DNA from 2 places in the Virgibacillus sp. CM-4 genome. Region 2 is predicted to be linked to the other one. Evidence: riboswitches for the same ligand, from Rfam matches in the RefSeq annotation. Region 2 holds a riboswitch; the other holds the start of a gene.
The links. Region 2 has a riboswitch for thiamine pyrophosphate ahead of thiT (energy-coupled thiamine transporter ThiT). Riboswitches for the same ligand answer to the same signal wherever they lie in the genome.
Positions count from the first base shown of each region.

Region 1: linked by a shared signal. The riboswitch ahead of thiW (energy coupling factor transporter S component ThiW) and the one ahead of thiT (energy-coupled thiamine transporter ThiT) in region 2 are both predicted to bind thiamine pyrophosphate.

Region 1 covers NZ_AUQA01000001.1:201,724-213,390, forward strand. Annotated here, with positions in the region: gene wecB (non-hydrolyzing UDP-N-acetylglucosamine 2-epimerase) at 1-636, shown strand, start outside; gene M948_RS23520 (D-glucuronyl C5-epimerase family protein) at 668-1,690, opposite strand; gene M948_RS23525 (acyltransferase) at 1,714-2,391, opposite strand; gene M948_RS23530 (glycosyltransferase) at 2,417-3,337, opposite strand; gene M948_RS23535 (Gfo/Idh/MocA family protein) at 3,469-4,377, shown strand; gene M948_RS23540 (hypothetical protein) at 4,502-4,714, opposite strand; gene M948_RS23545 (DUF2642 domain-containing protein) at 4,728-5,102, opposite strand; gene M948_RS23550 (hypothetical protein) at 5,301-5,507, shown strand; gene M948_RS43085 (hypothetical protein) at 5,792-5,929, shown strand; gene M948_RS43090 (spore coat protein) at 5,938-6,330, shown strand; TPP riboswitch at 6,599-6,709, shown strand; gene thiW (energy coupling factor transporter S component ThiW) at 6,833-7,330, shown strand; TPP riboswitch at 7,319-7,422, shown strand; gene tenA (thiaminase II) at 7,490-8,179, shown strand; gene thiD (bifunctional hydroxymethylpyrimidine kinase/phosphomethylpyrimidine kinase) at 8,176-8,979, shown strand; gene thiM (hydroxyethylthiazole kinase) at 8,979-9,749, shown strand; gene thiE (thiamine phosphate synthase) at 9,793-10,374, shown strand; gene M948_RS23585 (MerR family transcriptional regulator) at 10,677-11,414, opposite strand; gene M948_RS23590 (hypothetical protein) at 11,598-11,667, opposite strand, start outside.
Region 2 covers NZ_AUQA01000006.1:908,643-920,309, reverse strand. Annotated here, with positions in the region: gene M948_RS37960 (M3 family oligoendopeptidase) at 1-1,057, shown strand, start outside; TPP riboswitch at 1,128-1,232, shown strand; gene thiT (energy-coupled thiamine transporter ThiT) at 1,363-1,932, shown strand; gene M948_RS37950 (general stress protein) at 1,992-2,345, opposite strand; gene M948_RS37945 (membrane protein) at 2,458-3,873, shown strand; gene M948_RS37940 (carbon starvation CstA family protein) at 4,110-5,840, shown strand; gene M948_RS37935 (cory-CC-star protein) at 5,888-6,145, shown strand; gene M948_RS37930 (ArsA family ATPase) at 6,168-7,097, shown strand; gene M948_RS37925 (zinc-binding dehydrogenase) at 7,124-8,104, shown strand; gene M948_RS37920 (dicarboxylate/amino acid:cation symporter) at 8,140-9,384, opposite strand; gene M948_RS37915 (DUF421 domain-containing protein) at 9,504-10,361, opposite strand; gene M948_RS37910 (DUF1657 domain-containing protein) at 10,389-10,589, opposite strand; gene spoVAE (stage V sporulation protein AE) at 10,601-10,951, opposite strand; gene spoVAD (stage V sporulation protein AD) at 10,951-11,667, opposite strand, start outside.

The DNA of each region.
Region 1 (11,667 bases), on a different contig from region 2:
GCTATGACGAATTTAAAAAAAGAAGGTATTACTTCAGGTGTGTACCAGACTGGTGACATTATGTTTGATGCAGTGCTTTTCTTTAAAAATCAAGCATTAAAACAATCCACGCTAAGAAATGATTTAACGCTTAAAAAAAATAATTATTACCTAGCAACCATTCATCGCGCAGAGAATACCGATCAAGTTGAACGATTAACAGCCATACTAACAGGGCTCCAACAATTGGATAAGACAGTTGTCCTTCCTTTACACCCTAGGACGAAGCAGAAAATAGAGCAGTATAAATTAACCGACTTAATTACTCATACTCAGATAAAGACGATTGAACCTGTAAATTACTTTGACATGCTAGCGGTTGCCTCTGATGCAAAAGCGATTTTAACCGACTCTGGAGGATTGCAAAAAGAAGCATACATGCTGCAAGTCCCTTGTGTTACGCTCAGAGAGGAAACCGAGTGGATTGAAACGTTAGAAACTGGTTGGAATCAACTAGTTGGCGCAGATACGCAGCAAATCGTCAAGAGCATGAAAGATCTGTCCATACCAACAAATTCGCCACTCTTATATGGAGATGGAAAAACTTCTTCTCTCATTCACAATCTATTATTGCAAACGTATAACAAGAATCATTAGTGGGAGAGGCATTCATTACCTCTTCCTTTGGTTATCTAGCCATCTTTCCATCGATATAACCCTTCCACCTTTGTAGTGTTTCACTCATCTTGGGATCTTTCTTAACCGAGTTCAAAGCAGCTAATAAATGAATATGTGTTACATGATATCCCCACGATGCGATATTCGGATACCCACCATCTGTCGTATAATGGGTTAAATCATATGCAGTTCGATTTCCTAAGTCATATAAAGGTAACATTCTTTTTAGAGTTCTCACACCATCTTCATATAACATTCCTGCTTGCCTATTTCCTGTTTGTTTGTGGAGATCATATAGTCCAATTAAAGCGAACATGAAGCCATTTAAAATGTAGCTAGGCGGATTTGTAGGACACTCTTCATAAAATGAATACTTGCCTTCAAACTTGGCTAAGATTCCATGATCATTAGAAGATGTTTGAAAAATAGAGGTAGCTTGTAATGCTTTGTTTTGATAGGTAGTATTTTTTGTTAAATAAGATGCCCTTGCCAAAACAGACATTGCCATTCCTAAACCAATAGACGAATACCATGGAGCCTTTAACTTTTCTAGCCTGCTAGGATAATAAGCATGATCAAATTGATATGCCCAGCCTCCTTGAGAATTTTGGTTTTGTAAAAACCATGCTGCAACAGATAAAAATTTCTGTTTACTTTGTTCATCCTTATTTTTCAGGTATAAACTATAATGTTGTAAACCATATTGGGCAATAGTAGAAGGATTAAAATAAGTTCCAAATGGATAGACAGTTTTTGGAATACCATCATGAAATTCTACACTCCAGTTCTCCACCCCGTTTTTATCATAATGTAAATAATTCCCTCGAAAATCGTACTGATTAATCTCGGAATAACGGGCTTTGGAAACATGGATCTTTAATAATTTCTGACCCTCGATCCATTCCTTTTCAGCGAAATATCCCTTCTCTAATAACGTGATTGGAACAAATAGCTCATTCCCAATCTTCTTTCCTTTACATTCTAAATGTTGATGCATCACTACACGAATATCCTCAGGCCGTCCTGATTCCATTTTTATATCACCCTCAACTTCTGTTAAGATTGTAATTTTTTAGCAGGGATACCTACAGCAACTATCCCATTTTCAAGATGTTTAGTGACAACAGAACCTGCACCAACAATCGTATTTTCACCAATGTTTACTCCAGGCAGCAGTGAAGCGTTATTCCCAATTTTAGCTCCTTTTTTTATGTACGGTCCCTTTAGGGAGTAGCTTTGTGCTCCCATATATTTGTCATTCGACATCGATACACATGGACCTAGAAATACATTATCTTCAATTGTTGTATCCCCTGTCACATATGCCAGCGTTTGAATGGTACAAGATTTTCCAATTATTGTATTTAACTCTACAATGGCCGCCCTACCAACAATCGATTCATCTCCGATCGTAACATTTTCTCTAATACTTGCATGGTCGCCAATAAACACATCTTTTCCCACTCGTGTACCAGAATAAATAGAGACGAGCTGCCCAATTCGCGTACCAGGTTCAATCACGAGCTGAGTCGCCTTAGATGTTTTTCGCATTCTCTGATTTATGCTAGGCTTGACACCAATAACGCAATTACAACCAATATGGACATGATCACCGATGGTTGTACCTTCTAAAATAATCGAATTATGGCCGATAACAACGTGCTCACCAATGCTAACGTTATTTTCTATAACAACATTATTTCCAAACTGCGAGCTCTCTGGAATAGAAGCCAAACAAAAACCTCCTCAAGTTATACTATTATTGTAGTATACATTTAATTTTTTCAATTAATTGGTTTGTTCTTTGTTGAACGCTATGATGCTTACGTACAAATCGGTACCCCTGTTCGGCAATTTGTTCACGTTCCGTTTGATGACTTAAGAAATATGCCGCTTTTTGCTCAAAATCATGCTCATCTATTGGTACAAAATGAATCCCTGGTATAAATCCAATATCCTCTAGCTCATTAAACGTAGGAGCCAGTAGCAATGTTTTACAAGCAAGAGCCTCAAAATATTTGATTACAGGATAATGAAGTTTTGATGGACAAGTAAAAAGTATCTTTGATCTGTTTATTTCCTTGGCATAATTCTTACCAATCATCTTCTCTTGTTGTTCTTCCTCATTAAAATGATGGTACCCTGGATGTGGATGATACACGAAATCTGCCCTTCCTTGATAGGTATTGATAATACGTTGTCTTAATGGATAAAGCTCATTTACCGCCCCAATCATTAATAAATTGATATCTTTTTTTAATCTGTAGTCCTTACATAATTCTATATTAACGAAATGTGGAAACCATTCCATTTTATTTTGAAATTCCGGATATACCTCCAAACATTTATCACGAACGACTGGAAACAAATAATCAATGTTGTTTTTCTGTATATAATTCCTTCGAAGACTTACAAAACGATGAACATCATTTATAAATAGTCCAGTAGGGATATCCACATGTGCAAGCCCCTTTATTATTGGCTTCATTTGCCGATCGATATCATTGAGAATCAATATAAAATCCGGACGCACATCAAGTTGTTTCAGGATATAATCAATATGTCCTGATTTTCTCCACAGCATGACGTGAACAAGACGAGATAGTTCCTGCTCTAAGTAGAAGTAATTTCTATTAATCATCTGTGAAGTGTCTTCAGCGATTAATAATAGACGAATCATATTGCCACCTCCCTTCTTAATTGAACAGGTCAAAGGCCAATTTTATTTATTTGTGTTATGTCAGTCTATCTCGCTTACAAGCTCATGCATACGATATAGAACAAGGAGTCATCAGAGTGAGGAGATTTATTATGAGAGTTGGTGTAATTGGCACAGGAAAGATGGGAGAAAATCATATTCGAACATATTTATCCATGCATGAACACTGCCAACTAGTTGGTATTTTTGATAAAGATGAACAAAGGGCAAATGATATGGCGAACAAATATAATGTGAGACAATTTCAATCGATGGATAACCTTCTCCAACAAGTTGATGCAATAAGTATAGCTGTACCAACTGAATACCATTACCCAATTGGCTTAACCTGTATTAAGCACAACGTGCACATCCTAATGGAAAAACCAATAACTAGTACGGTTGTTCAGGCAAACGATTTGGTCAAAAAAGCGAAAAAGGCGGGAATAAAGCTTCAAGTCGGTCATATTGAACTATTTAATCCAATAATTCAATTACTGATAAAGGAATTAACAGATGAAAAGATCATTGGAATGGAATTTCATCGAATGAATCCATATCATCACCGTATTAAAAATGTAGATGTAGTAGCTGATTTAATGATCCATGACCTTTATATCCTACAAGCTATTCTTCAAGATACCATTGACGACTTTCATGCTTTTGGTAAAATCATTGAAAACACCCCAAAACACGCGGTTGTTATTGCTACATCTGTTAAAGACATTATTGTACAATTAACCGCCAGCTTTAAATCGAAAAGAAAAATAAGGTCTATCCAGATTTTAACCGAAGACGCTCTATTTGATGTCGACATCATTCAAAAGCAATTAAAAATCGTACGATCAGGCATAACAAGCATAACTGTGATTGATGATGAGATCGAACCGCTCCACTTACAGTTAATGGATTTTATACGTTGCATCCAAAACAACGATCAACCAAAAGTCTCGGGCGAAGATGGGATAAAAGCACTTCAGCTTACCAACCAAATCGGTAATGCAATAAGTAAGTTGAATTAAGTATTGTCAGCGTACACTTGGAAGTGTACGCTTATCATTTCATCGTATGACTTTTGGAATAAACTTATGAAAAAACAATATAAAAAATACCCTGAACTTTATATCAGGGTATTTTTTATTTTATTTAAGCTGCTACAGGGAAACGAACGAAGTTAATTGCGTCTAACGATATATAGATTTTCACATTATCACCGTATCCGCTGCTTACATCAATTACTAATACCAATTCCGCAGTCACTGTTGAAAGAATTCCTTCTATTAAGTTGTTATCTGTAGCTACCTCAACAGTAGAACCCAATTGCGTTGCAAGTTCAGCTGCAAATGCATCTTCAAACATTTATAATCCTCCTTTATAGTTCACTGACAAATTCAATCTTATCGATTCGGACAAGTGCTTGTGACCCGGTATTCTCAATTACAACAACATAATCATCTCTTACTGCTAGCAATGTCCCTGTTACCATTCCAAAAGGAGTGGTTAGTTCTACTTGTTCATTAACTAAACCTAAAAGTACATCTCGGATTGTAGTAGGCGTGTCAGGTGTACCCCCATTATCTCCTGTGTCTCCAGTACTGCCGGTACCACCTAGGTCAAGCCCAACATCTACACCAATTCCTGGTAAATTTAGAGATACATCTGAATTTATGCCACTGCTATTAGCTAGGTTCTGGGACAATTGATTTAGCAGCTCTAGTAGACTACGCTGTCCATTTGTTAGTGCCAATGATATTCATCCTTTCTATAATATATTTCTATTCAATATATGTACCACAATAGCCATTAGTAAGGGCATTTATTTCATGGAGCGATAATTCCACCTTTATCCTATAGATTCATATAACCCATAAATAGACTAGTATCTTAGCACGATTACATCTTGTGAGAATATACTATATAAAAAGCTTTGCTGGAGGTGGAAGAATTGAGTAAAAACAATCAAAATAATAATGCTTCAAGCCATATTGTCGATTTTCTTTTAGATGCAACATTAAAAAAGCACGGTGTTACGTTAGATAAAACGAAAGTAAGTGAAACAGATAAAGAAACACTTAGAGATATGGTTAGCAAGCTAAGGAAAGATGTGGATGGCGTAATGAAAAGTAATAATGAGGAAGATGAAACAAAATAAATAATAGACAAATAGATCAATTTTTAAAACCCCCTATATTCAAAGTTAAATCTAAATCCCGGTAAACCAACAAAAATTACCGGGATTTCCTTTTGTCTTTTAAAAAACAATTATTTCTCCAATAAATAGGTAGTTTATCTTGGTACAATCACCCTTCCTATTTCAATTTTGAGACATAAGATATTCTAAACGAGAAGAAGGAGGAAATAATACTATGTCAAGATCAAAAGCGTTTGAGAAGTCTTGCTGTGAAGATTGCGGCAGAACAATAGATAGGAGAAGACGTGGTCGTCATGAAAATGTTTGTGACAGCTGTAGTAATGTACGTCCAAGTTATGATTCTTGCAATGATTCATGTCATGATTCATGTCATAATTCTTGTAATGATTCCCGAGGAGAAGATAGAAAATGGAGAGCCTTAGACACATCGATGTGCCATCCATTTGATGATTCTACCGTAGATCAAGAAGCAAGCGGTGAATTGAAGAATGTTCAACAATCTATTGAATCCATTATTATCAAAGATTCTTGTGATGTAAATGTGACATCATCTGACATTCAAGCTGCACTTAATGTACAGGTAGCGCTACAGGTTGCCATTGCTATTGTAATTAGTATCTCTATTGCAGATGGAAATCAAGCAGACGACGTAACACAAGACCTATTTGCTAAACTAAAATCCAGCCAAGTGAATAAACAGCAAGTATTTATTGAAAATTCTCGTGGCGTAGAAGTATCTACTTCCGATACAGATATCGCGATCAACGTTCAAGTGTTGCTTCAAATCTTGATTGCACTAGTTGTTAGATTAGATATTCTATAATTTTCAACCTACAAAATAACCTATTAAATAATCATAAACGAAAAGGCCATTTTCTTGTGCGAAATGGCCTTTTCATTTACTTAAAAACCTTTAGATATCCGTACGTATATAAGGGTTATAAAGTATAAGTTTAATCAATCGTTTGCTTAAACTAGCTTTTATGGTTCGTAGTTTTATTAATTGCTCATTCGGTTTATGAATGACAAACATGATTTGATTTGTTATGCTAATAATAAAGCTTAGTGAAGTGAAACATAACTAAATATTCGTAGACTACTAGGGGTGCCCATGGCGTGGGCTGAGAGGAAGCAGTTGAGCTTCTGACTCTTACAGACCTGATCTGGTTAATACCAGCGGAGGGAAGTAGTAGGCATAGCGTCTTTCTATTTCATAAACCGAAGCCAGGTCCCCAAAGGATCTGGCTTTTTCATAGTCGTAAAAACAAACAGAGAACATTTACTAAGCTTAAATATATAACAAGAAGGAGCTCATTTATGAATCCATGAGAAAAACCTATTTACTAACATACATGGCTGTATTTATAGCGATTGGTACGTTAGGAGCCCAATTTCTTTGGTTTCCTGCTGGAATTGCTAAGGCTTACCCTGTGCAGCATGCTGTAAATGTCATAGCTGCCATTACATTAGGACCTGGCCCAGCTGTAGTGATTGCTTTCATAATCGGTTTATTACGAAACATGATCGGTCTAGGTACACTGTTAGCATTCCCTGGTGCGATGATTGGTGCTTTCCTAGCAGGAATGCTTTATCGTTGGGTAGGTAAAAAAATAGCTGCTGTCTTTGGAGAAATTATCGGCACAGGAATCATCGGTTCTCTCTTTGCTGTCCCTTTCGCCAAACTATTTATGAATAGTGGTACAGGTGCACTATTTTTTATGCCATCCTTCTTGGCAAGCAGTATATCTGGAGCATTTATTGGTTGGATCATCTTATTAAAAGTAAAACAAGAACATATTATTCGTTTACAAGGAAACTACTAGGGGCGCCATGTTGCTGAGATAAGGAACGCTTCCTTTGTCCCTTTGAACCTGATCTGGCTAATACCAGCGCAGGAAAGTAGTGAGGAAATTAACATAACACTCCTCTATTTATCTACTTTAATTCCTCTAGTAGCGTCCCATAATAAAGGAGGCTAAATGATGTGTTTCACAGATCATTTAAGACAAGAAAATAATGATATCTTTGCGCTCATTTTTGAACATCCATTTGTTCAAGGCGTCGGAAATGGAACGATCCCCGATAAAGCCCTTGCTCATTATATTAAAGCGGATTTCGAATATTTGAATGCATTTATGCAAATTTATGGGATAGCCTTAGCAAAGTCTAAAAAGCGAGAAGATATTGCCTATTTCTTTGACCAAATAAACTTTGTATTAAATGATGAAATCCACCCCCACCGAAATTTTTGTGATCATATTGGGGTTAAGTATGAAGATTTACAAGGACACCCTCTTCCACCAACAGCAGACCATTATATAAAACATATGATGTACCATGCCCAAATGGGGACATCCGGTGAAATACTCGGAGCACTACTTCCATGCCCATGGACGTATTTAGAAATAGGGAAAGAATTGATGAAGCAATTCCACCCAACAAGAGATCATCCATTTTATGACTGGATTAGCTTTTATGCAAGTGATGAGGTAGAGAAAACAACAACTGAAATGAGAAGCCGGCTCGATATATTAGCAGCCAATGCATCAAAATCAGAACAAGATCTAATTAGCGAAGCTTTTCGAAAAAGCTGCCAGTTGGAACTTAAATTCTGGGAGATGGCTTACACCTGTGAAGAATGGCCGGGAGAAAAGAAGGTGACCAATCAATGAGTATACCTCCAAGTGTACTAACTATCGCGGGAACGGATCCTAGTGGAGGTGCAGGAATACAGGCAGACCTTAAGACATTTCAAGAATTGAAGGTTTATGGGATGTCTGTCATTACTTCTGTGGTTGCTCAAAACACAACTGGAGTCCAAAACATCCATCACTTACCAACAGGGATGTTACATGATCAATTACAATCTGTATTAACCGATATGCCAGTTCATGCGATAAAAACAGGAATGATTGCTAACCGAGATATGATGGAAGTAATTGCTGATGCAATACCAAAAACAAATGCACCTTACGTAATTGATCCTGTTATGGTAGCAACAAGCGGTGATCCTCTGATTGATGAAGAGGCAAGGGGGTTTCTTAAAGAACAATTATTACCAATAGCAACGTTGGTTACCCCAAATATTCCCGAAGCGGAATTTATTATAGGAAATTCCATCAATAGCCTAGCGGATATGAAAGAAGCAGCCATATCAATTGTCCATACGTATGGACCAAAAGCAGCTCTTATCAAAGGGGGCCATTTACAGGGGAAAGCAATTGACTTTTTGTATGATGGATCACAACTTCATACATTTGCTGCGGACCGATTTGATACGAAGAACACCCATGGAACTGGTTGTACTTATTCAGCAGCAATTACTGCAAACTTAAGCAATGGGCTTCATTTAATCGAAGCTGTTCAAATGGCAAAGCACTATGTGACCGAAGCAATAAAGCATTCCTTTCCATTAGGAACAGGTAACGGTCCTACCAATCACTGGGCTATAAGAGAAGAAAGGGTGAAATAATGAAGGATTCGATCATTCAAGAGGTTAGAGCAACTACTCCACTAATCCATAACCTCACAAATGAAGTTGTCATGAACTTTTCAGCTAACGGGTTGCTGGCTTTTGGGGGAGCCCCAGTTATGGCAAAAGCAAAGGAAGAAGTTGAAGAGATGGCAGCGGCGGCTGATGGAGTATTGATCAATATTGGAACAACGTCATTAACGGAGCTGGAAGCAATGAAGCTCGCTGGTAAAGCGGCCAATAAGAAAGGGATACCTGTTGTGCTAGACCCAGTCGGAGTTGGGGCTACTTCGTTTAGGCAAGACGGAGTTCGTCAATTATTACAGGCTGTTTCATTTACAGCAATTAAGGGAAATGCTGGAGAAATGGCACAACTTGTTGATATCCCATGGGAAACAAAAGGTGTGGAATCTGTTGGTGATGGAAATGTTGAAGAAATTGCAGCTAAAGTAGCCAAATTGTACCAAACAACTGCTATTATTACAGGAAAAACAGACGTCATTTGTAGTAATGAAAAGATGATTCATAATACAACAGGTCATGCCTGGTTAGAAAAAATTACTGGTGCAGGCTGCTTATTAGGCTCCATTCTAACAGCTTGTTTAACAACAAATTATTCCATTGAAGAACAAGCACTTACTGCTGTACAATTCTATGGACTAGCAGCAGAACATGCTGCAGCACAATCATATGTCTACGGTCCAGGAAGCTTCCTGCCAGCATTTATTGATGCACTATCTTTGAAATCAGAGCAATTGGAAAGGAGCTAATCAGGAATTGGAAGTAAGACAAGCATTAAGAAAATATTTTATTATGGGAAGCCAAAACTGTAATGGCGACCCTAAGGAAATCCTTAAACAAGCAGCGAATGCTGGAATAACCGCATTTCAATATCGGGAAAAAGGAAACGGCGCATTACAGGGATTTCAAAGATATTTATTAGGCAAACAATTACGGGATATATGCAAACAATACCAAATTCCTTTCTTCGTTAATGATGACGAAGAATTAGCAGAAATATTAGATGCCGACGGTATACATGTAGGTCAAGATGATAAACCGGCAGCAGAGCTGCGACGCCGCTTTCCAAACAAGTGGATTGGGCTTTCGATATCTAATCAGGCAGAGCTTAACAATAGTCCAATCGATTCCATTGATTACTTGGGGGTTGGACCAATATTCTCTACAACTACAAAAGAGGATGCTAAAGTTGCTGTTGGTACCCAATGGGTAAAAGAAGTTAAACATGCCTATCCCCATATCCCCATCGTCGGAATCGGAGGAATCTCTGTTGATAATGCTGCATCTGTGATGGAGGCTGGAGCAGATGGGGTTTCAATCATCTCAGCTATTACAAATGCGAAATATATAGACCAAGCCGTATCGCAATTATAGAGCCCTCTATAGAAGAAAAGTAACAGCTTTTATGAATAATAAAGAAGCTAGAACATTATGAGAATAAGGACCTCTAAATTCGAATATTCGATAACCGCAATTCGAAATAGGGCATGCTTTCTACGGGGATGACCAGGTTAAATTGGAAAAGCAAAAACCGCTTATCCAAATTGAGCTGATGGATGGATCCCGTTCGAATCATGCCTATTTCTATTGCTATGATGGATGAATAAAGTTACCCATTATCCAATGTTTTGGAACTGGTTACCCTGTAAAAACCATTCATTGCCTCGCTCTCAACTCTACTTTCGTTTATCTGCGTAAACAGCCATTGCATCACGCATAAATATAGCGAGTCCGTTACCAAATTGGTCAATATTTTTGGTGAATCGTTCATCGTCCACATACATTTGACCAAGCCCTTTAAAAGCATCAAGGGAATAGGTTCCCATCTGGTTCAAGAATTCAAACCATTCACCAATCCATTTTTGGGCTATTTCAGAAGCAGGATCTTCATGACGAACCACTGCTAATTCACGATAAATAGCATGGAATGTTTCCTCGAATTCCTTTTTCTCCTCATTCGTCATTCGGTTCATTTTCGCATTGGACTCATCCACTGCCTTATCACCCCAACGCTCACGTGCTTCTTGTTCATAAGGATTATGACTGAAGTCAAATCCATCGAACTTTTCTTTATTACTCATAACGATCTCTCCTTGTTTATATTTTATCGTTTTATCAATTGTTCGAATCATTGTATCGACTCGATCCCGTTTATCAAGCAGCATATTTCGTTGCATTTCTAGTGCCTCCGCTTGATTGAAAGAAGGGCTGTCAATAATCTCTTTAATCTTCTTCAGCGGAAAATCAAGTTCTTTAAAAAATAGAATTTGTTGCAAGCGTTCTAGATCCATCTCAGAATAAATACGATACCCTGATTCGGTTGTCTGTTCAGGAGTCAAAAGCCCAATGTCATCATAATGATGAAGTGTGCGCACACTAATTCCAACCAAATCAGCTACTTCCTTAACTTTCATGGCTGTTAACCTCCCTACAATCTATACTATAGAGTATCACGTAGCGTGAGGGTCAATAGCAAGTTTCAAAATAATTTTCATCAGATTGAAACCATCATTGTAAATGATCCATTTCCTATACGTACACACCTGCCGATGAGTATAAAAAAACACCATCCATCTAATGGACAGTGCCAACATTGATTAAATCGCCTTCCTTGACGGAAGTTCTATTTCATTTTCTTTCTCTTCAAAACGATATGGATAATTTTTA
Region 2 (11,667 bases):
GAAATACACACATCGAAACTGGGATGATGTACTTAGGGAACCACTTGAACTAAATCGTATGAAGAAAAAAACACTTGATGCGATGTGGACCGCTATTAATAACAATAAGCACCATTTTGTTACATATTTAAATAAAAAGGCAGAACGTTTAGATTTAAAAAAATTAAGCATCTATGATATTAATGCTCCAATTAATAGAGAAGTAAAAACATTTAGTTATCAAGAGGGAGCAGACTTTATTATTAAACATTTCCATCGTTTCAGCCCGAAGATGGCCGCCTTTGCCCGCATGACTTTTGATAACCGTTGGATTGAAGCGGAAGACCGGCCTGATAAGCGGCCAGGTGGGTTTTGCACCAGTTTTCCAGAGAGCGGTCAGACAAGAATATTCATGACTTATTCTGGTACGTCTTCGAATATTGCAACACTCGCCCATGAGCTTGGACATGCGTATCATCAACATGTGATGAACGATGTGAATGGACTAAACCAACGTTACGCAATGAATGTTGCCGAAACAGCATCAACATTTGCTGAAATGATTGTTGCAGATGCTTCGGTGACATATGCGCAGTCAACGGATGAGAAAAAGGGCTTGTTAGAAGATAAAATCCAGCGCAGTATTGCGTTTTTTATGAATATTCATGCGCGATTTTTGTTCGAAAAGCGTTTCTATGAAGAGAGAAAGCAAGGTATGGTTTCTGTTAACAGGTTGAATAAACTGATGGTGGACGCTCAAAAGGAAGCCTACTGTGATGTACTAGAAGAATATGATGAGAACTTCTGGGCTTCTAAACTGCACTTCCATATGACAGGTGTCCCGTTTTATAATTTCCCTTACACATTTGGATATTTATTCAGCCTTGGAATTTATGCAATAGCACAGAAAAGTGATGATTTTGAGGATGAATATATCAAACTTTTACGTGATACAGGCAGGATGGAAGTCGAAGATCTCGCTTATAAACATTTACAAGTTGATCTAACTACTACCGCTTTTTGGGAAGATGCGATTCAACTTTGTATTAATGATGTATACGAATATCTCTCGATTTAATTTTAGTTGTAATCGATGGATAAGTCAGGTACAATACTCTTAGAAACAATAACAGAAAAAGCAAAATGTAAAAGCCTGCAGGGGGAGCCGATCGGCTGAGAGTGAACATATACATTGTTCTTACCCTTCGAACCTGTTAGTTAGTACTAGCGTAGGGATGGTGGCTTTTTTGATGGAATAAAAGCAATGTGAGCGGAATCCCCATCAGGAAGTCTTCCCCTTGGCATTGCTTTTTTTGTTGTTATTTATACCTTGTTGACATTGGCCAACAAGAAAATAACCGCTTTAAAAAGGGGAGAAAAGAAATGAAACGTACATTATTTTTAGTAGAGGTAGCAATTTTTGCAGCTTTTGCATTGTTGTTAGACCTAATACCATTTTTATCATTTAAAATTTGGGCTCAGGGTGGGTCTATCTCATTTGCGATGATTCCTATTTTTATCGTTGCTTTTCGCTGGGGATTAAAAGGCGGCTTGCTAGCAGGGTTTTTATGGGGAGTGCTTCAGGTTGCTGTAGGAACAGGGTATATACTGCATCCGTTACAAGGATTTATTGATTATGCCATTGCCTTTACAGTATTAGGGTTTGCAGGTGTATTTTCAGGAAAAATAAAACAAACTGTACAAGAAGGAAATAGCAAACAGTATCTTTTGTATATCTCGCTAGGTGTATTTATAGGATCTGCTTTGCGCTTTATCGCTCATTTTATTGCAGGTGTTGTCTTTTTTGAATCAGCTGTCCAAGGGATGAATGTATGGATATACTCCTTCTTATATAATGGTTCGTATATTCTACCTAGTTTTGTTTTAAGTGCTATACTTGTTTTCTTTTTATTTCATAAGCAACCTAGAACGCTGCTTCGATTGACAACTTAGTATAAACGACCTGCTCACATAATAATGAGCAAGAAAAAATAGACAACCAATGGGGTTGTCTATTTTTGTAGATAGCTATCTACATTTTCATTATTTGTAACCATTAATAGAACCTTACCTTCATCCATATCCTCTTCATAATTTTCGGCTTCAGCCTGTGAGAAACCTATTTCAGTTAATTTTGTTCGAAGCTCGTCCCCTTTTTTGCTAAAGAAATTACCGACAGCATGGCCAATATCCATTTCTTTGATGCCGATCGTATTTGCATCTGCGCTCCCAGCTAAACGATTGGTACGATCATCATCATGAGATAGAATATATACATCATCTTTATGAATTCCTTTGTCTTTTAGTACTTGAATATCGGCCTTTAATTTTTCATCATTTGTATATTCTTTAATAAATGGTTTCATATTAAAAAACCTCCTTTTTGTCTTCAATATTATGTATTCCCATTATGATAAGAACTAAACATGTACGCTTTGCATAGGCTATAGCACATTCAACAGAGAGGAAGCGATAGATGTGGAGCTTTCGATTTCCCATATATTATATGGTCTATTTACGCTTGCTATTATTATCACTATGATTCTGCGAAAAGGTATTGTATTACCAACGTTACTCGGTACGTTCATTATCGCCTGGGTTTATAAAGGAAGTATTATAGATGGTTTTACAGCTATTTTCAAAGCGAATCTAGTGGCAGCCCAAGAATTGTTTAGTATCTTTTTAATTATTACTTTCATGTTGGCACTATTACATTCGTTAAGGGATTTAGGAGCAGATAAACGTATGATCCAACCGATCCAAAAAATGATGATTAATGGGCATGTATCTTTTTTTGTCCTTGTTGGGATTACTTACTTAATTTCTTTGTTTTTTTGGCCAACACCAGCGGTTCCATTAATTTGTGCTTTACTTGTTCCTGCGGCTATCCAATCCGGTCTCCCTGCGATAACTGCGGCAGTCGCTATAGCTATTGCGGGCCAAGGCATGGCTCTATCCTCTGATTATATCGTTCAGGTAGCTCCTAATCTCTCTGCTACTTCGGCCGGTGTGGATACGGCACAAGTTGCAGATAAGTCTTTAATCCTTTCCCTTATAACGGGTTTTATTGCTTTAGGCATTGCTTATGTAATGTATCGTAAAATGATTCGAAAAAAAGGGGACCCTCGCAATCAACAAGAACTTGAAAACATGCAATTAACACAGGATTCCTCCCAACGAGATTACAGGCTACAGTTTTGGAGTAGACTTTTTGCAATATTAGTTCCTTTAGCGTTAGCAAGTGTCGTAATCTACATGGTATATGAAAAATTGCTATCTGGCAGAATGACTGGTTTGGAAGGTGGAGATGGTGCTGCTTTTGTAGGTGGGGTAGCCGTTATCCTTCTTTTGTTATCAACGATCGCTTTTCGTAAACAACATGCACTAGATTACATTACTACACACATTACGGATGGTTTTGTATTTGCTTTTAAAGCAATGGGCCCAGTAATTCCTATTGCAGGATTTTTCTTTTTAGGAAGTTCCGATTTTTCTGCTGACATTATAGGAGTTAAGGAAAATCCGCCAGCATTTTTATTTGACCTTGTTCAATCAACACAATCGATATTACCGCAAAGTGCCTTATTAGCAGCACTAAGTATTTTAATTATAGGTATTATTACTGGATTAGATGGTTCTGGTTTTTCGGGGTTGCCTTTAACAGGGGCATTAGCTGCTTCCTTACAAAACAGTTCCATTGATGTTACAACGCTTGCTGCTATAGGCCAAATGGGTTCTATCTGGACTGGAGGGGGAACATTGGTGGCATGGTCCTCTTTAATTGCAATTGCAGGTTTTTGTGGCGTGTCCGTGATGGAACTTGTTCGTAAGAATTTTATACCAGTGATGGTTGGGTTAATAGTGGCTACCATTGTCGCGGTATTTATTTTATAAAGTTCAGTCGTATCCGTTTTGAGTGTTCCTTTTAATGAGTGTAAAGCGCTGTTTCCTTTCTGAATAAAGCATGAAATAGGGATTACCTCCATTTTTCATAGAGATAATCCCTTTTTCATGGTTCTGAATTTGTGATTTAATACTAAAAAAGTACTAAAATGAAGCGTTTACACATAGCGTTAAACAAGGACGTCCATATTTTGGACTGGTTTAATTCTATTTGGGGGAGGGATACTATGCCCGGAATTTTGGTTGCCTTCATAGGGATGTTGGTTTTCGCTTTAGGTTATCGTTATTATTCTCGTTTTGTAGCAGAAAAAATTTTTCGATTAGACCCTAATTACGTTACACCAGCGCACCGTTATAAGGATGGAATTGATTTTGTTCCTACAAATAAATTCGTGTTATGGGGGCATCATTTTACTTCAGTTGCAGGGGCTGCACCGATTCTTGGACCAGCTATTGCGGTTTATTGGGGGTGGTTGCCAGCATTTTTATGGGTGATTTTGGGAACCGTATTTGCTGCAGGAGTTCATGATTTCGGTACGCTTGTTTTATCTGTTCGAAACAAAGGTCAGTCAGTTGGTACATTAGCGCACCGATTAGTCGGTCAACGAGCAAAGATTTTGTTTTTATTTATTATTTTAATTCTTGTGCTCATGGTAAATGCAGTATTTGCATGGGTCATTTCCAATTTGTTTATTTCTTATCCAGCCAGTGTGTTACCAGTGTTCATTCAAATACCACTTGCTATTTGGATAGGATATGCAGTTTACAAACGAAATAAGAAAATGCTTCTACCTTCTATATTAGCATTAGCTATCATGTACTTAACTGCAGTAGTAGCTAGCAAAGTCGATTTCTTACAAATCGATCTTGTGCAGTATATGGGTGGAGAAGGTGGAAGTGGATTATTTGGACTAGGAGCAGTATCGACTGCATTTTTAATTTGGATCGTCATTTTAATGGTCTATGTGTATATTGCATCTACATTGCCGGTTTGGAAATTGTTACAGCCAAGGGATTTTATTAATTCGCATCAGCTTGTAGTTGGTCTGGGAATCCTGTATTTAGGCCTGTTATTCACTAACCCTGAAATGACAGCACCGATAACAAATGAAAATCCGGATACTCCTTGGTTACCATTATTATTTATCACTATTGCTTGTGGAGCTATTTCCGGTTTTCATGGCCTTGTATCCTCAGGAACGTCATCTAAACAACTAAATAAAGAAACGGATGCTAGGTTTGTAGGATATGCTGGTGCGGTTGGGGAAGGGGTTCTTGCATTAGTATCCATTATTGCGGTTGCTACGTTCTTTACTAGTACGGATGAGTTTATGGCAACTTATGCTAGTTTTTCTGATGCGAATGCGGTTGGCCTTGGAACATTTGTAGAAGGAGCTGCAGGTCTAGCTGGCGGATTAGCCATCCCACCAGATATAGCAGTTACGATCGTATCTATTATTGTAGTTAGTTTTGCAGCAACCACGTTAGATACGTCTGTTAGATTGATGCGTTATATTATCGCGGAGTTAGGTATTGAATATCGTCTTCCTGCCTTAACGAAGACACATGTCGCTACAACCATAGCCGTCGTATCGAGTGCAGCTTTAGTATTACTCCCTGAAGGACCAAAAGGCTTTGGCTCAGGTGGATATCAGTTATGGCCATTATTCGGAACAGCCAATCAATTGCTAGCGGTTATCAGTTTAATGCTGATTGCGGTTTGGTTAAAACGATTAGGTAGGAATTATGCAGTGGTAATTATTCCAATGGTATTTGTTATGTTCATGACGCTGTACGCAATGATTCAACAAGTTTTATTTGAATGGTCATGGATGGGAAGTGCACCAAATACGTTGTTATTTATCTTTGGCGCAATTATTTTGATCTTCGCTTTATGGATTATTATTACTGCTTTCTCTGTTTTAACTAAAAAGGAGGAGAATTCGCTCGAAATTTAAAAGGGATCACTACGATCCCTTTTCTTTTTTCAAGGAGGAGAATATACATGCTTGATCAGATGAAGAAGATCCTTCAGTTGTATGAAGAGATGTTGGAAATACCGCATCGTCAGGAAATTGCACGTGAATTAAGAAATGAGGACGATGTGTTTTTATTATTATTATACTCAGAAATGGTCGGTATTCCTAACCCAGTTTTTTATTATACATTAGAACTGTATCCATTTATGTTAGAGAAATTCCACGATTGGCATTTACGTATGGGAATGGAAAAATCACCCTTATCAGGTATTCGATGCTGTTAATATGACATGAAAGGAGATTTGTATGAACGATCTAACAAAGAAAATCCTATTTGTTGGCGGGAAAGGGGGAGTAGGTAAATCTACTACCGCAGCGGCCATTGCATGGAATGCCGCAAAAGCTGGTAGAAAAACATTACTTGTTTCTACTGACCCCGCACATAATATAGGAGATATATTCGATCAAAAGATAGGCGGCAATATTAAACATGTCAATCTACAATTATATGCAATTGAGATTGATCCTGATCTGGAAACAACGACATATATTGACGGAGTAAAGGAAAACATAAAAAATTTTGTTCATACAGGAATGGTTGAAGAGGTGAACCGGCAGCTAGATACTGCCAAAGCATCTCCGGGAGCAGATGAAGCTGCATTATTTGATAAACTAATTTCCATTATTATACATGAAAATGTACATTTTGATCAATTAGTTATTGACACTGCTCCAACCGGACATACGGTTCGTCTTCTAACGCTCCCAGAATTGATGGGAGTATGGATGGAAGGGTTAATAAAGCGTCGCCAAAAGACCAACCAAGACTATAGTCAGTTATTAAATGATGGAAATCCTGTGGAGGATCCTATTTTTGATGTGTTAAAAGAAAGGCAAGATCGATTCGCAAAAGCAAGAGCATTGTTATTAGATCAAAGCATCACAGGATATATTTTTGTCCTAAATCCTGAACGATTATCCATCGCAGAAACGGAAAAAGCAATCCAATTACTTGAGAAGTATCATTTATATGTACAAACATTAATTATTAATAAAGTGTTACCAGAACAGATAGATGGAGAGTTTCTATTACAGCGAAGCATTTATGAGGAAAAGTATGTTGATTTAATTCATCATACATTTTCAAAACAACAAAAAATTTTTATTCCATTATATCCGCATGATATTATAGATATGAAGCAATTAGAGAAATTTGGTGCATTCCAAAGTATGTAATAGCATAGAAGGGAAGGGAGAAATAAATGAAAGCATTTGTACATGGGAACGGTATATTGGAAGTTAAAGATATGAATGAGCCTACTCCAAACGAGAATGAAGTTGTCGTTTCATTGAAAATGGCAGGGTTAAATCGTCGTGATTTAGCAATTCCTGGACGTCGTAAGGGTGCGACAGAGGATTTAATATTAGGGTCAGATGGTGCAGGGATAATTGAAAGTGTAGGGGAGAATGTAGACAATGTTCAGGTAGGTGAGGAAGTTATCATTAATCCAGCCTTGCGTTGGGAAGATAATCGTGATGCACCACCTGAGCGTTTTGACATTTTAGGAATGCCTGATCATGGTACATTTGCTGAAAAAATTTCCATTGATAAGCGGCAAGTAGAGAAAAAGCCGGAACATTTGAGTTGGGATGAAGCTGGGGTACTTGCACTATCAGGATTAACAGCGTTCCGTGCCTTATTCACGAAAGGACAAATAAAAGCAGGAGAAACGGTATTTATTCCAGGAGCAGGGAGTGGTGTATCTACTTTCCTAGTGGCGTTTGCGAAAAATATTGGTGCAAAAGTTATTGTATCGTCAAGAAGTCACGAAAAATTGGAGCAGGCGAGAACCCTAGGCGCAGATATCGGATTGCATAATGATGCAGATTGGAACGAAAGCTTGGCGGATGAAACGGTAGATCTAGTCATTGATAGTGTTGGACAAGCAACATTTAACCGTTCATTAAAACTATTAAAAAAAGGTGGTAGAATGGTTATTTTTGGGGCAACTACAGATGATATCGTGAATATCAATTTACGAGAATTTTTCTATGGTCAGTATCAGTTACTAGGTTCTACAATGGGTAGTAGACAGGAATTTGTAGCAATGCTTGATCATATTCGCCAATTTAAGGTGCATCCAGTAGTAGATACTACTTTCACATTGCAACATATTCAAGAAGCCTTTGATTATTTGCAAGTGAATCGTCAATTTGGCAAAGTTGCAATTGAACTTAACTAGGAAACTGGTTGACGGTAATCGTCAACCAGTTTTAGTTACGTCATCGCTTCAGGCTCTTCCGCCTTTTCCATCCAATCTTTTCCTTCCATTTGCCTTGTGACTAGCATACTAGAAACCGTATCACCAGTTACATTAACCATGGTAGCTGGTGGGTCAACTACGACACCGATTGCAGAAATAATCGGCAATGCTTCCATTGGTAAGCCATAGAGGGTAATTATCATCATTTCGCCCATAAATCCACCACCAGGAATACCACTCATGACGATTCCGGATAGTAAGCAAATTCCAATTGCAGTAAGAAACGTATCTATTCCTGTAAAATCTTTATTAAACACACCAAATACAAACGCGATTTTTAACATAGCAGAAAGACATGATCCATCCATATGTATTGTTGCTCCGAGTGGGAGAATTGTTTCTCGAATGTCTTTTGGAACACCGATACGTTTAGCTGCTTGTAAATTAACTGGTAAGGAAGCGATGCTGCTTCCTGTCCCTAGTGATGTTGCTGCAGGGGATAAAATGTTTTTCCAGAATCGGACAATTCCTTTTTTACCACCAGCGATAAATGCGTAAAGTGTGAATCCAATAGCAAAATACAAGATGGAAACAGGGTAGTATACAAGGACTGCTTTAGCGTAATCACCGATAAAATCTGCTCCAAATTCTCCTACTAAAGCTGCAAAGTAGGCACCTAACCCTATTGGCGCATAATACATTACCAGTTGGATTATTTTCATGAACACTTCAGCGCCACTTGATAAGAACGTAGCAAAAGGGCGCCCCTTTTCACCCGTTAATCCAGTCGCTACACCAATCAGGACAGAGAAAATAATAAGTGCTAACATGTTTTCGCGAGAGAATATATCAACAAAATCAGGAACGGTAAACGTTTCAACGAGCTGTTCAGAAAAGCTTGCTTCTTCTTGTGTTGATTCTGGCTGTGATAAAGGGATATCGACTCCGCTACCTGGCTGGAAGATGACAGTAGCAATTAACATAAATACGGATGCAATAATACCTGTGACAATAAAAACAGTAAGCATGGAACCCATAATTTTACCTAACCGTTTCATACTATCCATACTTGCAATTGCAGATGAAATCGTAAAGAAAACAAGTGGAACGACAATCATAAATAATAAATTAATAAAAAGGTCACCCAATGGTTTTATTACCGCTGCATCTTTACCCAGCAGAAGACCAACTATCGATCCAATGACAATGGAGATTAGTAAAATAATTGGAAACCGATAGGCTTTTACTTTATTTTTCATTGTATGCCTTCCTTTCTGTTTAAAATAATAATAACTATTTTATTCTACACGAAACTAGAGACCGAAAAAAGACTAATAATTAAAACAACCCAATCCAAGTTATGGTTTGGGTTGTTTTATCAGGAGAGATAAGGACGAATCAAGTCAATTGCTTGCTGGAGTTTTTTACTGTTTCTCTCATAAAGTTGTTTTGAATGTTGATTTTCTGTCGCTAAGGCAAATAATTCAAGGTCAGCCTGACATTTATTCATCGTTGCTAGTAAAAGAGGTATTTCTGAAGGAGACGGCACTGCGAGTTTATCATCATAAAGATCCAAATATAATTGACCCTGATTATCTGCTTGTGCAAGAAATACATTTTCAATACTAACATTTTGTTTATCAAGTTCCGTTTCCAACCAATTGACATTTAATGATAAGTTAGCCAATGGCTCTAATAGCATTTCTCCGTCCATGATGACAGTTTGTGGTTCTTTTTCTGGAGCTACGTTTAAACCAAGATCTTTTGCCGTTAATGGTTGATTTTCTTTCTTCGGAAGTACACTCAGTGAACCTGATGGCTCCAGAACGGCAAATTCAACATCGGAAGCTAAAAAAACATTATTGTCTCTTAATTTTTCTAATAGATCATCCGTAGAGTATCCCTCTTTCTTAAGATTGTCTTCCATGATTTTGCCATCCTGAATCAAAACAGTACTTTTCCCCTCTGTAAAATCGCGAAACCGCTTGCTTTTTAAAGAGACATACTCCACACATAATGGAACAATAAACCATATAAACATAGAGAGAAAGGCGTAAACAATGTTTGCATTAGGATCAATGGTATGAATAGCGACGATACCACCCAAAACGATTCCGGATATATATTCAAATACATTTAATTGAGAAATTTGCTTTTTTCCTAGCCATTTTGTCATGAAGAACAAGATAATTAACAAGGAAAATGAGCGCAGGACTACTACTATCCATTCCGGCATGGTTATCTTTCCTTTCTGACTTCAAGTTTATTTATATTGGGGTTCCTCTTTTGTTAATTGTATTACTTGATGCTGTAGATCATTTTTTACTTCAGATATGATTTGCTCGACTTGTTTAAACGCAGTTTGCTGTTCTTGATCGGCAGTTTTTGCAGCTAATGTTTGTAAGGTTGCCTCGATGCTTTTTATCGATGAGAAACATCCTTTAACTTGCGATCCAACGGTCATATTTCATCCTCCTAACCTTTTGGTTTGAATATGAGTGCACCAATAACACCAAAGATAATCGCAGCAGATATACCTGCACTGGTTACTTCAAACATCCCTGTTACAACACCTACTAATCCATGTGTTTCTGCTTCAGCCATTGCACCATGGACCAATGAATTCCCGAAACTTGTTATGGGAACAGTTGCTCCAGCTCCAGCAAAATCAATTAATGGTTCATACAATCCAAAGCCATCCAAGATAGCTCCAGAAACAACTAATATGGTTAGTGTTTGTCCAGGATTTAATTTCAATACATCAAGTAATAGTTGACCAATAACACATATTGCTCCGCCAACTACAAACGCCCAGAAAAATATCATCATACATCACTTCCTGACTCTATTGAAACTGCATGTGCGATACACGGAATGGGATCATTCTGTTGAATACTTAACGGAGAGTGGAGTGCACCTGTTGCTACTACTAATATGCGATGAAGGTCACCTTTCTTCATTCGATTAAGAAAATGTCCATAGGTTACCACTGCTGAACATGCCGGACCGCTTGCTCCGGCCAATACTGGTTGACCTTCCCTATAGATAGTAAGTCCACAGTCAACGTATTGGTTTTCCTGAATGGACAAGCCTCTTTTCTTTAATAAATCCAAGGATATCTCTCTTCCGATGTGGCCCAAGTCTCCTGTTATTATCAAGTCATAATAGGAGGGATCAATATTACGTTCTTTGAAATGTGTTTCAATTGTATGAACAGCTGCAGGAGCCATCGCACCACCCATATTAAAAGGGTCAGTTATCCCCATGTCAATGATTTTACCAATGGTAGCAGATGTAATCTTAGGCCCTTGCCCGTCTTGGGCTACTAAAGCACATCCAGCTCCAGTAACGGTCCATTGTGCAGTAGGAGGCTTCTGTCCCCCATATTCAGTAGGATAACGGAACTGTTTTTCAGCTGCTGCATTATGACTAGAAGTACCACTTAAAATATAATTAGCACCTTTAGCATTTATAATCATAGCTGAAAGGGCAAGGCTCTCCATTGAAGTAGCACAAGCATTAAATAAACCAAAATAAGGTAT